Regions from separate parts of the Amycolatopsis ultiminotia genome, predicted to be linked through region 3. Evidence: riboswitches for the same ligand, from Rfam matches in the RefSeq annotation. Region 3 holds a riboswitch; each other region holds the start of a gene.

Region 1 (4,601 bases), on a different contig from region 3:
CAGTGCGGAGAAGTGCACCCGGATCTGGTGGGTACGCCCGGTTTCCAGCTTCACGTGCGCCAGCGACGCCGCACGGAACGCCTCGACGACCTCGTAGTGCGTGACGCTCGGCCGTCCGCCCGCGACAACGGCGAACTTGTAGTCGTGCCGCGGATGCCGGTCGATCGGTGCGTCGATGGTGCCGCGTGTCGGATCCGGATGTCCCTGCACCACGGCGTGGTAGCCCTTGTCCACGGTGCGTTCCTTGAACGCCCGCTTGAGCACGGTGTACGCGCGCTCGCTCTTGGCCACCACCATCACGCCCGTGGTGCCCGCGTCGAGCCGGTGCACCACGCCTTGGCGTTCGGCCGCGCCGGAGGTGGAGATCCGCAGCCCGGCCGCGGCGAGCCCGCCGACGACGGTCGGCCCGGTCCAGCCGGGGCTCGGGTGCACCGCGACCCCGATCGGCTTGGACACCACGACGAGGTCGTCGTCCTCGTGCACGATCCGCATGCCCTCGACCGGCTCGGCGACGACCTCCACCGGCCGCTCCGGTTCCGGCAGCGTCACCTCGAGCAGGCCGCCCGCGGACAGCCGGTCGGACTTCCCGGCGGGATGGCCGTCGAGCAGCACCTCGCCTGCCGCGGCCAGATCCGCCACCACGGTGCGCGACAGGCCGAGCAGCTTGGCCAGCCCGGCGTCCACGCGCATCCCGTCGAGCCCGTCCGGAACGGGCAGCATGCGCGCGTTCACGCACTCTCCTTTTTGGTGCGGGTGGAAGTGCCGTCGTAGTCCTTGCCGAGCAGGGACAGCAGCACGATCAGCGCACCGCCGACACAGATCGAGGAGTCGGCGATGTTGAAGATCGCGAAGCCCTCGCCGTTGGGCGCGAAGGCGGAGATGAAGTCGATGACGTGGCCGCGCAGCGGGCCCGGCGCACGGAAGATGCGGTCGGTCAGGTTGCCGAGCGCGCCCGCGAGCACCAGGCCGAGCCCGATCGCCCAGCCGACCGAGCGCAGCCGCCGCGACAGCCATACGATCGCCACCACCACGGCCGCCGCGACCAGCGCGAGCACCCAGGTCATGCCGGTGGCCATGGAGAACGCGGCGCCGGGGTTGCGGATCACCTGCAGGTAGATCAGGCCGCCGAGGACACGCAGCGGCTCCTTGCCCTCAAGGTTGGCCGCCACGAGGTTCTTCGACACCAGGTCGATCACCCACAGCACCACCGCGACCGCGAACACCAGGCCCACCCGGCGCTTGGGCAGCTTCGGCGCGGGCTCCCCGGGCTCGGCGCCCGCCTGCCCGGCCGGGTCCGCGGGCTGCCTGCCGTGGCCGGACCCGGCCGCCGCGCGGCCGGGCGCCACGGCACCGGACACTGCGGGATCAGGCATTGAGCGGCCGGTCCCCGCAGCGCCGGACTCCGCACGATCGGCCCCGGCGAGACCGGCTTCCGCGGAGTCGGGCACCGCGCGATCGGACACAGCGGAGTCGGGCACCGCGCGATCGGACACAGCGGAGTCGGGCACGGCGCGGTCGGACACGGCCGGCTCGGAGACGTCGGATTCGGACGAGGGCTCGGTGCTCACGCCCCCATTGTCCACGTCCGCGTTCGGGCCGGTCCCGGCACTGCCGTCAGGCGCAGAACGGCGGCAGCTCGCGCGGGTCGCCGACCGGCGTCCAGCGGCCGTCGGTCTTCGTGTACTCCCAGCGGGCGCCGCGGGCGATGATCTGCCGCAGCGCGAGCACGAGGCGGTCCACGTGCTCGGCGGTGCTGCCCAGTCCGAGGCTCACGCGCACCGCCTGCTGCCCCTCACCGCCGGTCTCCCGGATGAGCCGCCGCGTGGCAACGTGCGCGCAGAAGGCGCCGTCGCGCACACCGATGCCGTACTCGGCCGACAGCACCGCAGCGAGCCAACCCGGGTCGAAGCCGTCGACGACGAAGCTGACCGTGCCGACGCGGTCGACCGGGGCGTCGAACAGCCGCAGTTCCGCACAGCCGGGCAGACCGGCCAGCCCCTTGCGAAGCCGGTCGAGCAGCTCGGTCTCGTGCTCGCCGACCGCATCCCAGTTCGCGGCCAGCTGTTCGCAGGCCACGCCCAGTGCGTAGACGCCGACGGTGTTCGGCGAGCCGGCTTCGTGCCGCTCCGGTCCGGAGTTCCAGACCACGGCCTCCTCGGTGACCAGCTTCGTCGCGCCGCCGCCGGCGAGGTAGGGCTCCGCGGCGCGCAGCCAGTCACCGCGGCCGATCAGCGCACCCGCACCGAACGGCGCGTAGAGCTTGTGTCCGGACAGCGCCACGTAGTCCACGTCGAGTTCGCGCAGCGAGATCCGCCGGTGCGGGGCGAGTTGTGCGCCGTCCAGCGCCACCCTGGCGCCGTGTTTCCGGGCCACCGCGGCGATTTCGGCGACCGGGAGCAGCTCACCGGTCACATTGGACGCTCCGGTGACCACCACCAGCCGCGGTCCCTGCGGGCACGCCGCGAGTGCTTCGTCCACAACGGACACCGCGGCCAGCCGGGTGCGCGGCAACTGCAGCCGGCGCACGTTCGGGCCCCGCCAGGGCAACAGCGCGGCGTGGTGCTCGGTGTCGAAGACGAGCACGGAAGTCTTGCGTGGCAGCGCTTTTGCCAGCAGGTTGAACGAGTCGGTGGTGTTGCGGGTGAACAGCACGGTGTCGGTGCTGCGGGCGTCCACGAAGCGGCGCAGCACCGCACGGGTGCGCTCGTAGAGCTTGGTGGAAACCTGCGAAGCGAAACCCGCACCCCGGTGCACGCTGGCGTACCAGGGCAGGAATTCGTCGACCGCGGAGCGGACCGCGTCCAGACACGGCGCGCTGGCCGCGTGGTCGAGGTTGGCGTACCCGATGTCGCCGCCGGTGACCAGCGGCACCCGCAGTGCGGCGCCGGCCACGGTGGGCACGGCGGTGACGGGGGTTTCCGTGGACCGGTCGAGTGCGAGAGTCATGACGCTGCCTCCTCGGCATCCGGGGGTCCCCGGCGAGGGGCCCGCGCTTGCCCGCCGCACTGCGCGACCGGCCTGGTCCTCACCCGGGGCACCCCACCGCGGTAGGAGGGTTGCCGGCCAGCAAGCCGGGGCTTCGCGCTGGCACTCATGACCTGAGCAAGACCATAACCGACCACCGCCGCACGAGACCAGTCCCGTCCCGTGATCTGAGACGGCCGTCACCCCGTGTGTCCATAGTGGACACCTTGGTCAGCGGCCGGATTCCCCGCGCCAGCGAGCAAGCCGCCCGGCCCGGTCCACGGCCCGGATGCGCTGCTCCACGGCTTCGCGCACGAGCTGCGTGGTGACCACGAGCAGGTGATCGTTTTCCTGCAGCCTGCTCGTCTTCTGCGGCGTGAACCCGGATCCGTCCCGGACCACCAGGCTCACCGCCGCTCCCGGGGGCAGCCGCAGCTCGGAAAGGTACACGCCGTGCAGCTTCGAGCCCTTCTGGATCCGCACCTGCAGCAGCTCGGCGCCGAGCTCGTCCAGCGGCGCCGCGTCGACCTCGATCTCCTGCGCCTCGGTCGACCCGTCCAGCCGCAGCAGCCGCGCGAGCCGGCCCAACGTCGAGCCCTGCAGCAGGGTGAGCACGATGACGAGCACGAACACCGCGTCCACCAGCCGCTGCGCGCCCGGCACCCCCTCCGACAGCGGGATCATCGCGAGCACGATCGGCACCGCACCACGCAGTCCGGCCCAGGACAGGAAAACCTGGTCCCGCCAGCGGATCCGGAACGGCAGCAGGGACAGCAGCACCGACAGCGGCCGGGCGAGCAGCAGCACCACCGCGGCCGCGACCAGGCCCGGCACCAGCGCCTCGAGCAGCCGGTACGGCGACGCGAACAGCCCGAGCAGCACGAACAGGCCGATCTGGGCGAGCCAGCCCAGCCCTTCGGCGAACGATCGCGTGTCCGCGCGGTGCGGCAGCTTCGAGTTGCCGAGCACCAGCCCGGCGACGTAAGTGGCCAGCAGCCCGGAGGCGTGCGCGAGCTGGCCCGAGGAATAGGCGAGCACGCAGACCGCCACCGTGGCGAGCGGGTACAGACCGGTGGCGGGCAGCGCGGCCCGCCGCAGTGCCTGCGTGCCCAGCCAGCCGAAGGCCAGACCGAGGACCAATCCGGCTGCCAGTTCGTAAATCACCACCAGCGGCAGCGACCAGTCGATGGCTTCCCCGGACGCGAGTACCACCACCGCGATGTAGGCGGGCGCGTCGTTGATCCCGGATTCCAGTTCGAGCGTGCCGCTCAGCCGGCGGCCGACACCTGCCGCACGCAGCACGGAAAACACCGCCGCGGCGTCGGTGGAGGCGAGTACCGCGCCCCACAACAGCGCGAGCCGCCAGTCGAGGCCCAGCAGCCAGTGCAGGGCCGCACCGGTCACCGCGATGCTGACCACCACCGCCACAGTGGACAGCAGGATTCCGGGGCCCATCGAGGCTTTCACCGACTGCCAGCGGGTGGTGAGCCCGCCCTCGGTGAGGATCAGCACCAGTGCGGCGAGACCGAGCGACTGGGTGAGCGCGGGGTTGTCGAAGTGGATGCCGAAGCCGGCTTCGCCGAGCAGTACGCCGATCCCGAGGTACAGCAGCAGGGACGGGAACCCGAGCCGCATGG
Region 2 (4,601 bases), on a different contig from region 3:
TCGGGCCGGAACGGGGATGGGCCCGGGTGGTTTTCGCGCCCGGCGGTAGGCCCGGATGGTTTCCGCGCCCGGCGGTAGGACAGGGTGGTTTTCGCACGCGCCGGTAGGTCTGGGTGGTTTTCGCGCCCGGCGGTAGGCCCGGGTGGTTTTCGCACCCGGTGGCAGGCTCGGGTGGTTTCCGCACGCGCCGGTAGGTCTGGGTGGTTCCCGCGCCCGGCGGTAGGACAGGGTGCTTTCCGCATCGGTGGTAGCGCAAGGTGGTTCCGCAGGTTCCGGCGTCGGTCGTCGGGTGGGCGCTGGGTTCGTCGCTTTGGTGGTGGTCTGCGGTGTTCCGCTTCGCTGTGGTACTCGCCGGCATCCGGAAACGCGGTGACCGGGTGTTCCGGCGCGGGTGGAACCCTTCACCGGGCCGGGCCGAAGATCCGGTCCAGGTGGTAGTCGAGGGTGGCGAGCACCTCGGCGGAGCGCTGGCGTTCGTGCAGCACGTCGAAGCTGAGGCCGGTGATCCCGGAGACCAGCAGGTTCGCCTCGAACCGTGGCTGGACTCCCGGTGCGAGTTCGCCTTGTTCCAGCAGGTGGGTGACCAGGTCTTCGAGCGGTGTGTCGCCGTGCAGGAACACCTTGGCCAGCTCCGGGTCGCTGTGCGAACGGCTGAAGTAGGCGGTGTGCACCCGCAGCGCGAACTCGGTTTCCGGGTCGAGCGGGAGCAGTTCGGCGAGGACGCCGCGCAGCACGCCGCGCACGCTCTGGTCGGCCTGCGCCTCGATCCGTTCCCGCGCCCGTTGCTCGGTGTGGTCGTGCAGATAGCGCAACGCCAGCACGAGCAGGTTGTGCTTGGTTTCGAAGTAGTACTGCACCAGCCGCAGCGAGACGCCCGCCTCGGTGGCCACCTCGCGCATGCTCACCGAATCCAAGCCCCGGTCCGCGGCGATCCGCCACACGGCTTCGGCGATCACGCGGCGCCGCTGGTCGTGGTCCACTCGCTGGGGCACTCCCCGCCTCCGTTCCAGTTATGATACAAGTGTATCTGATACGGTTGTATCAACAAGGAGAAGATATGAACGAGGTCTGGTACCGGGTACTGGAGATCGCGGTGGCGACGGTGGGCATCCGAGCCGGGATAGCCCCGATTTTGTCCCGGTTGTTCGGGGACGGGAATCCGAGTTGGCTCGCCTTCGTGAACTATCTCGGGCAACCGTGGTGCTACCTCGCGGCGGTCGGCGTGCTCGTGGTCTCGGTGGTGGCCGTGGTCGTTCTCGAAGGAATGCGCAAGAAGTCCCTGTCGAACAGCGATTCCTGACTGTCCACAAGAGAGTTCAACGGGCCGCGGCGCGATCCGCGCGGTGGTCGCGAGCGCGCGGCGGAACACTTCGGTGACGGAACTTCCCGCTCCCGGGATTCAGGACGCGTTGTCCCGGCATTCGGCCGCCTCCACTCGTGTGATCTGCACCAACGTGCTTGCGTTCAGCCAGTGGGATCGGCTTTACTCGATGAGTCCATCCCGAGCGACTGAGAGACCTGGCTCGCCGAAGTCGCAGCAACCACCCCCACCGCGGGCAGGTGCTACCGCCAGGACCGATGGAGGCTGTTTCCGATGAAGAGGGTCACCCACCCGCTCCTGCTGACCCGCCGCCGCGTCGTCGACGAAGGTCGCCGCACGGTATGTGCCTGTCAGCGTTCCACGGCCATCGCCTGATCCGCTTTTTCCGCGAGTTCTTGCACCGTCCTGTGTGGACGGCAATTCGATGACGCCCGGCGCGCCCGGAAACGGTGCGGCGCCCTTGCCTGGAGCTCTCTCGTGATCATTGTCGAAAACGTGTCCAAGTCCTTTCCGTTCAACGGCCATCGGGTCGCCGCACTGCGTGACGTGAGCGTCGAGGTGCAGGCCGGCTCCCTGTTCGGGGTGGTCGGCCCCGCGGGCTCCGGCAAGTCCACGCTCGCCCGCTGCATCGCGCTGCAGGAGCGCCCCGACCGTGGCGTGGTGCGGCTCGACGGGCTCAACACCGGAACCCTCGACGGCAGGCGGCTGCGGGAGATCCGCCGTCGTCTCGGTGTCGTCGGCACAAAGCCGGATCTGCTGGCCGAGCGCACCGTCGCAGGCAACATCGCCACTCCGCTGGAGCAGCTGGGTGTCGACGGTCCGCAGCGGCGTAGCCGGGTCGGCTCGCTGCTCGACCTGGTCGGTCTCACCGCGCGGGCCGCGCAGAAGCCGGATGAACTGACCGAAGGTCAGCTCCGCCGCGTCGCCGTGGCCAAGGCCCTCGCCGCGGGACCGGCCGTGCTGCTCGCCGACGATCCGACCGCGGGCATCGCCCCCGAAGACGCCGGCGCGGTGCTCGCCGTGCTCGACCGCGCCCGCGCGGAACTCGGCGTCACGGTGCTGGTGACGACGCCGGACCCGAGCGTCGTCCGCCGCGTGTGCGACGACGTCGCCGTGCTCGACAACGGCGCGGTGGTCGAGCGGGGCACGCTGCTCGACTTGATCGCGTCGCCGGAGAGCTGGACGGCCAAGGCCGTGCTGCCTTCGATCGAGACCAGCCGTGCACAGGTCGCGAAGTACGACAGCTCGGCGGACATCGTCCTGATCGGTTTTGCCTCGGTCGGTGCACTGCTGCCGGAAGCGGCCGCCCGCTTCGACGTCGAACTCGCCACCATCGGCGGCGGTCTGACCCGCATCGGCGACACCCCGGTCGCCCGCTTCCGCGTGGGTGTCCGCGGCGACCGCGCGGACGCTGCACTGTCGTGGATCGCCGACCGCGGCGCCCACGTGACGCAGTCCGTGCCGCAGCTCGCCCGCGGTCCGCAGAGCGTGGCCGCCTGATCCGTTCCGCCCGCGAAAGCCGTCCGGTGTCATCCGGGCGGCTTTCGTCGTGTCGCGGACAATTCGGCCCGGTTCGCCGGTGGTCACGAACCGCAGTGGACCCAGGACGATGCGCAGGTCCGGACAGTCCACCCGACACCGGCTACCACGCGTCCGAAATATTGGGACACGTGTCCCGGGTGGTTCTCGGCGTCCGTGCCGCGGGGATGGGGCTCGCGTGCCGAAGTCCGACGTCCGGGCACGTAGGCTGGACGCGTGCTCGCCGTCGTTCCTCCACCAGTCACCGTCCGGGTTCCGGCCAAGGTCAATCTGCACCTGGCCGTCGGGGACCTGCGGGCGGACGGGTTTCACGAGCTGGTCACTGTGTTCCAGGCGTTGTCGCTGACCGACGAGGTGACCGTCGCGGTCACCGAAGACCGTGGGCTGGAGGTCTACGGCGAAGGTGAGCGCACGGTGCCCACCGACGCCACCAACCTCGCCTGGCGGGCCGCGTGTGCGCTCGCCGGGTACGCCGGGCGGCCGGACGCCGAGGATCCGAACCTGCGGATCGTGCTGCGCAAGGGCATTCCGATGGCGGGCGGCATGGCAGGCGGCAGCGCGGACGCCGCGGCGACGCTCGTCGGGCTCGCCTCGTTGTGGAAGCTCGACGTGACGCGGGACGAGCTGGCCACGATCGCGGGCAAGCTGGGCAGCGACGTGCCGTTCGCGCTCTACGGCGGGACCGCGCTCGGTACCGGCCGCGGCGAGCAGCTCGTACCGGTGCTGGCCCGGCACGTCTTCCACTGGGTGCTCGCGTTCGACGAGAAGGGACTGGCCACGCCGAAGGTGTTCGGCGAACTCGATCGGCTGCGCGCCGAGGGCAAGCCGCCGCGGATCGGTTCGCACACGCCCGTGGTGGAGGCGCTGGCCTCCGGCGATCCCCGGCAGCTCGCCCTGCTGCTCGGCAACGACCTGCAGGCCGCCGCCGTATCGCTGCGGCCGGGCCTGCGCCGCACGCTGCGTGCCGGGGTGAACGCGGGCGCGCTCGCCGGATGCGTGTCCGGGTCCGGGCCGACCTGTGCATTCCTGTGCGCGGACGCGGAAACCGCGGTCGAGGTGGCCGCCGAACTCTCCGGTGCCGGGGTCTGCCGCACGGTACGGGTCGCGCACGGCCCGGTCCCCGGTGCCCGCGTGGTCGGCGGGGACGATTCGCCGCGCAACGCGCCGCCGCGGGTGCACGCGTGAGCGGCAAGTACATGTCCACTGTGGAAAGGATCGGCTGAATCGGATGGCCAACCTGGTCAACCTGGAGTCGGTGAGCAAGTCCTACGGCGTGAAGCCGTTGCTGGACAAGGTCTCCCTCGGGATCGCGCAGGGGCAGCGGATCGGCGTGGTCGGCCTCAACGGCGGCGGCAAGACCACGCTGCTGGAAGTCCTTTCCGGACTGAGTGAGCCGGATTCCGGGCGCGTGAGCCATCTTCGCGACGTGCGGATGGCTGTGGTCACCCAGCGCACCGAACTGCCCGTTGGCAGCACCGTCGGCGACGTGGTGCTGCAGCGTTACGGTGCGGAGCACGAATGGGCCGCCGACGCGCGCGTGCGTTCTATTGTGGACGGTCTGGGGATCACCGCGATCGGACTGGACACGGCCACCGCCAACCTCTCCGGCGGGGAACGCCGCCGGGTCGCGCTCGCCGCGGCGCTCACCGGTGAACTGGACCTGGTGGTGCTCGACGAGCCCACCAACCACCTCGACGTGGAGGGCGTGCGCTGGCTGGCCGACCACCTGCTCGGCAGGCGG
Region 3 (4,601 bases):
TTGGTCGTGCTGAGCCACCTGCACGCGGATCACGTGGGCGGGCTCGCATCCGTGTTCGACGGGCGGGCGGTCGGCGCGATCGCGGTCGGGCCGGGGCGGGCACCCGCCTGGGCGTGGCAGCAGGTCTCCGGCGAGGCCGCGCGGCACCGGGTTCCCCTGGTGGAGCTGAGCCAAGGCCAACGGCTGGACTGGCCGGGGCTGTCCCTCGACGTGCTCGGACCGCGCTACGTCACCCGGCGGTCACCGGCCCTGCAGGACGGCACGATGATCAACAACAGCTCCGTGGTGCTGCGTGCGGGCACGTCCGCGGGCCGGGTGCTGCTGAGCGGTGACGTCGAGCTCGCCGCGCAGGCGGATTTGCTGGCCGATGGGGTGGATCTGCACGCGGACGTGCTGAAGGTGCCACACCACGGTTCCAAGTACTCGCTGCCTCAGTTCCTGTCCGCAGTGCGCCCACGGGCCGCGTTGATCAGCGTCGGCGAAGGCAACGTGTACGGGCATCCGAGCAAGTCCACAGTGGACGTCCTGGGGACGTTGGGTGCGCTGGTCACCCGAACCGATCTCGACGGCGACACCGCCGTGCTGCCCGGGGATGGCGGACCGGCAGTTGCGCGCCGCGGAGAACCGCGGGGGCCGCCACATTAGTGCCTGAGCCGGATGCGCTGCCCGGACTCGGCGCGCTGGATCCGAACGCGACCACCTGGCTGAGTTGCTGCACCTGGAGCGCGCGAAGAACAGGCCAGCGGCGACCGTGACCGCACAGCTGCAGCGAGGAGGTCCGTCGCCGCGGCATGGCCACGGACCGTCCCGGCGGCGAGCTGGTCTGGCTCGAGCTGGTGGATGACGTCCGCCGGTCCGAGACTGGCCCGGGTCATGCTGTGGCGCGAGATAGACGTCGCCGGGCCGGTCGGTGCATGCCGACGGACTGGGTAGTCTCCTCGCCCAAACTGACCTGGTGCTGGCGAGCGTGAGATGCACGTCGCTCCGGCTGGCCCGGTGCGTGCTGACGGGCGCGGGAGTCACGGCGCCTTGGTCGGTCTGGCGCGCTGGTGGCTGTGAGGCCGGCATCGTTCACGCCGGCCGGCTCGTGGTGGCGGACGCGGAAGCCATTCCGCCCACGTTGGCCCGGGACGCGCTGGTGGGTGCGAGTTCGGCGTCGCCCATACACCTGCCTCGGGCTGGCGGGCGCGACGTCCTCAGCGTCTGTCCGTGCCGGTGCCCGGTGAGCTAGTTGCTGACCGTCGGGATTCCCGCTTCGGCGGACAGTCGGGGGAGCTGGCTCGTGGTGTGTCGCGAGCGGTTCCGCCGGATGTGGCGCAACGCCTGGGCTGTCGTGCCTTCGACCGCGCTGCCGTGCGGGGGACGCCTCGTCGGCAACGTTCGTGGGGCCCGAATTCGGGCCCCACGAACGTCCCGGACGGTTCACGACCGTCTCGGACGGCAAGACCTTGTGTGTCCGGACATCTTGCGAAAGGGGGGCTGTCGAAGGGTCAGTAGCCGAGTGCCTTGGCCACGGCTTCGGCGGACGGTGGCACCGTCGCCTTCGGGCCGACGTGGTTCTCCACCGCGTCGAGGGTCTTGAGGCCGTCACCGGTGATGAGGAGCACGGTCTCCGCGTCCGGGTCGAGTTTGCCTGCTTCGACGAGCTTCTTCGCGGTGGCGACAGTGACGCCGCCCGCCGTTTCGGTGAAGATGCCTTCGGTGCGGGCGAGCAGCCGGATGCCCTCCACGACCTCCTCGTCGGTCACGTCCTCGATCGCACCGCCGGTGCGGTTGACCACGTCGAGCACGTAGGGGCCGTCGGCCGGGTTGCCGATCGCGAGCGAGCGGGCGATGGTGTCCGGTTTCACCGGCTGGACCACGTCGTGTCCGTTGCGGAACGCCGTCGACACCGGGGAACAGCCGGTGGCCTGTGCGCCGAACACCTTGTACGGGCTGGCGTCCACGAGGCCGAGCTGGCCGAGTTCGCGGAAACCCTTGTCCACCTTGGTCAGCTGCGAGCCGGAGGCGATCGGGACCACGATCTGTTCGGGCAGCCGCCAGCCGAGCTGCTCGGCGACCTCGAAGGCGAGGGTCTTCGAGCCCTCGGAGTAGTAGGGGCGGACGTTGACGTTCACGAACGCCCACTTCGGGTGCTCGCCAGCCAGTTCGGTGGCGAGCCGGTTCACGTCGTCGTAGTTGCCGTCGACCGCGACCAGGTCGCCGTCGTAGACCGCAGTGGTGAGGATCTTGGCACGTTCGAGGCTCTTCGGGATCAGCACGACCGACCGCCAGCCGGCGCGGGCCGCCGCGGCGGCCGTCGCGTTGGCAAGGTTGCCGGTCGAGGGACACGCGAGGACCTCGAACCCGAACTCGCGGGCGGCCGCCAGCGCCACGGCGACCACGCGGTCCTTGAACGAATGCGTGGGGTTGCCGGTGTCGTCCTTGACCCACACGCGCTTGACACCGAGAGCCTTGGCGAGCCGATCGGCGCGCACCAGCCGGGTGCCGCCGGGTTCGGTGTTCGGGGTCTGCTCGACCGTCGAGGGAACGGGAAGGAGTTTCTTGTAGCGCCAGATGTTGTTCGGGCCTGCCTCGATGTCCTCGCGGCGCACGCGGCCGAAGTCGTAGGCGACCTCGAGTGGCGACAAGTCCTCGGCGGAGACGAACTCCGGGGCGAGCGGCTGCCGGTGCCCTTCTTCCTTCGACACCAGTTCGACGGCCGGTCCGAGGTCGAGGGTCTTGCTGGTGGAGGTCGTGCCGAGGGCTGCAGTCATCGCGAGGTTCCTTTCCTCATCTGCCCCGCGGGAGCGGGCCGGAATTGGCACCGTGATCGTCAGCTACTCCGCGATCGCGGAGTGACGGGCTGTACGCCGGTTGCCGGGGCTTCGTCGGGCCGTTCCCTCTGCCCCTCTGGATGAGCGGTATTCGGTTGTCGGCGCGCCGCCGTGGGCGCTGCCTCGGCTACACCGTACGACATGGCGATCAGTTCGTGCCATGGAGGCGGGCCAGATCACCGGAGCGGGCGCTCCGGCGTCCGGGTGAGAGGATGGCCGGGTGACCACCGCACCCGCGCCGCTGCACCTCGTCACGGGCGAGGAAGAACTGCTCATCGAACGAGCTGTGCGCGGCGCACTGGACGCCGCGCGGGCCGTGGACCCGACGGCCGACCTCACCCGCGTGCGCGTGTCCGAACTCACACCGCCCGAGCTGGCCGAGATGGTGAGCCCCTCGCTGTTCGCCGAAGGACGGGTGATCGTGCTGGAGTCCGCACAGGACATCTCGCAGGATCTGTCCGACGCCGTGCTCGGTTATCTGAAGGCGCCGGCCGACGGGGTGGTGCTGGTGGTCGTGCACAGCGGCGGGGGGCGCAGCAAGGCGGCCAAGGCGTTGCCGGGCGCGCTGAAGAAAGCGGGCGCGGAGATCACCGAATGCCTCAAGCTCGGCAAACCGGCCGAGCGGGAATCGTTCGTGCGCAACGAAGTCCGCCGCGCGGGTGGCAAAATCGACGCGGCCGGGGTAGTGGCGTTGCTCGACTCCGTCGGCTCCGATCTGCGTGAACTGTCGTCGGCGGCGGCCCAGCTGGTCGCAGACACCGGCGGCGCGGTCGACGAACAGGCAGTGCGGCGTTACCACACCGGACGTGCGGATGTGACCGGATTCGCCGTGGCGGAGAAGGCGGTGGCAGGCGACCGGGCGGCGGCACTGGAATCGCTGCGCTGGGCCATGCAGCTGGGCGTTCCGCACGTGCTGGTGGCCGATGCACTGGCCGACGCGGTGCGCACCATCGCCCGGGTCTCCGCGGCCGGTCGCGGCAATCCGAACCAGATGGCAGGCGAGCTGGGCATGCCACCGTGGAAAATCCGGAAGGCACAGGGCCAGGCGCGCGGTTGGGGCCAGGACGGCCTCGCCGTCGCGATGCGCGTGGTGGCCAGGCTGAACGCCGAAGTGAAGGGCGCCGCCGCCGACGCGGACTACGCCCTGGAACGAGCCGTGTCCGAGGTGGTCACCGCCAAGGGCGACCGCTGAGCCCTGCCCCGCCACCGGCCGCACAGGGTCGCCGAGGCGGCGTGACCGGCCAACGCCGAGAGCGGCGAACGTGACGCGGCCCCGCCGGCACTGAGAGCGCGACGTATCTGGCCCGACTCGCCGACGCCGTCGCCGAACCGACCGCGAACACCCGCGCACAGGTATCGACAACGCCCGGCGAGGCATACAGTCGGCTTCGGTGCGGACGGTGATCATCGAAGCTCACACCGGGCCCGATGTGGCGAGCGCTGGTGCGGACGGTGACGGGTGTAGTGGCCACCGGTGTCGAAGGCGCCCGGTGACCGGTGTGGCGGGCGTTGATGTCGAAGGCGCCTGGCGACCGGTGTGGTGAGCGCTGGCGTCGGTGGCGCCTGGCGCGGGTGTTGGTGCCGAGGGCGGCCTGGTGACCGGTGTGGCGGGCGCTGGTGCGGAAGGCGCCTGGCGACCGGTGTGGTGAGTGCTGGCGTCGGTGGCGCCTGGCACGGGTGTTGGTGCGAAAGGGGGCCTCGTGACCGGTGTGGTGAGTGCTGGGGTGGCCGGGGTGGCAGGCGCTGGTGTGGATGGTGATGAGCGCGGTGCGCGCAGGTGCCGGA

Evidence for each region. Region 3 has a riboswitch for S-adenosylmethionine ahead of thrC (threonine synthase). Riboswitches for the same ligand answer to the same signal wherever they lie in the genome.
Region 1: another riboswitch for S-adenosylmethionine. It lies ahead of ABD793_RS29435 (aminotransferase class V-fold PLP-dependent enzyme); the one in region 3 lies ahead of thrC (threonine synthase).
Region 2: another riboswitch for S-adenosylmethionine. It lies ahead of ABD793_RS35265 (methionine ABC transporter ATP-binding protein); the one in region 3 lies ahead of thrC (threonine synthase).

Annotation. Positions count from the first base shown of each region.
Region 1 covers NZ_BAAAZN010000015.1:33,151-37,751, forward strand. Annotated here, with positions in the region: gene ABD793_RS29425 (RluA family pseudouridine synthase) at 1-732, opposite strand, end outside; gene lspA (signal peptidase II) at 729-1,247, opposite strand; gene ABD793_RS29435 (aminotransferase class V-fold PLP-dependent enzyme) at 1,615-2,946, opposite strand; SAM riboswitch class IV at 2,985-3,099, opposite strand; gene ABD793_RS29440 (potassium/proton antiporter) at 3,196-4,601, opposite strand, start outside.
Region 2 covers NZ_BAAAZN010000021.1:107,067-111,667, forward strand. Annotated here, with positions in the region: gene ABD793_RS35255 (TetR/AcrR family transcriptional regulator) at 402-992, opposite strand; gene ABD793_RS35260 (hypothetical protein) at 1,058-1,300, shown strand; SAM riboswitch class I at 1,494-1,601, shown strand; gene ABD793_RS35265 (methionine ABC transporter ATP-binding protein) at 1,799-2,821, shown strand; gene ABD793_RS35270 (4-(cytidine 5'-diphospho)-2-C-methyl-D-erythritol kinase) at 3,077-4,045, shown strand; gene ABD793_RS35275 (ABC-F family ATP-binding cassette domain-containing protein) at 4,089-4,601, shown strand, end outside.
Region 3 covers NZ_BAAAZN010000011.1:103,431-108,031, forward strand. Annotated here, with positions in the region: gene ABD793_RS24485 (ComEC/Rec2 family competence protein) at 1-645, shown strand, start outside; gene thrC (threonine synthase) at 1,491-2,756, opposite strand; SAM riboswitch class I at 2,770-2,903, opposite strand; gene holA (DNA polymerase III subunit delta) at 3,037-4,008, shown strand.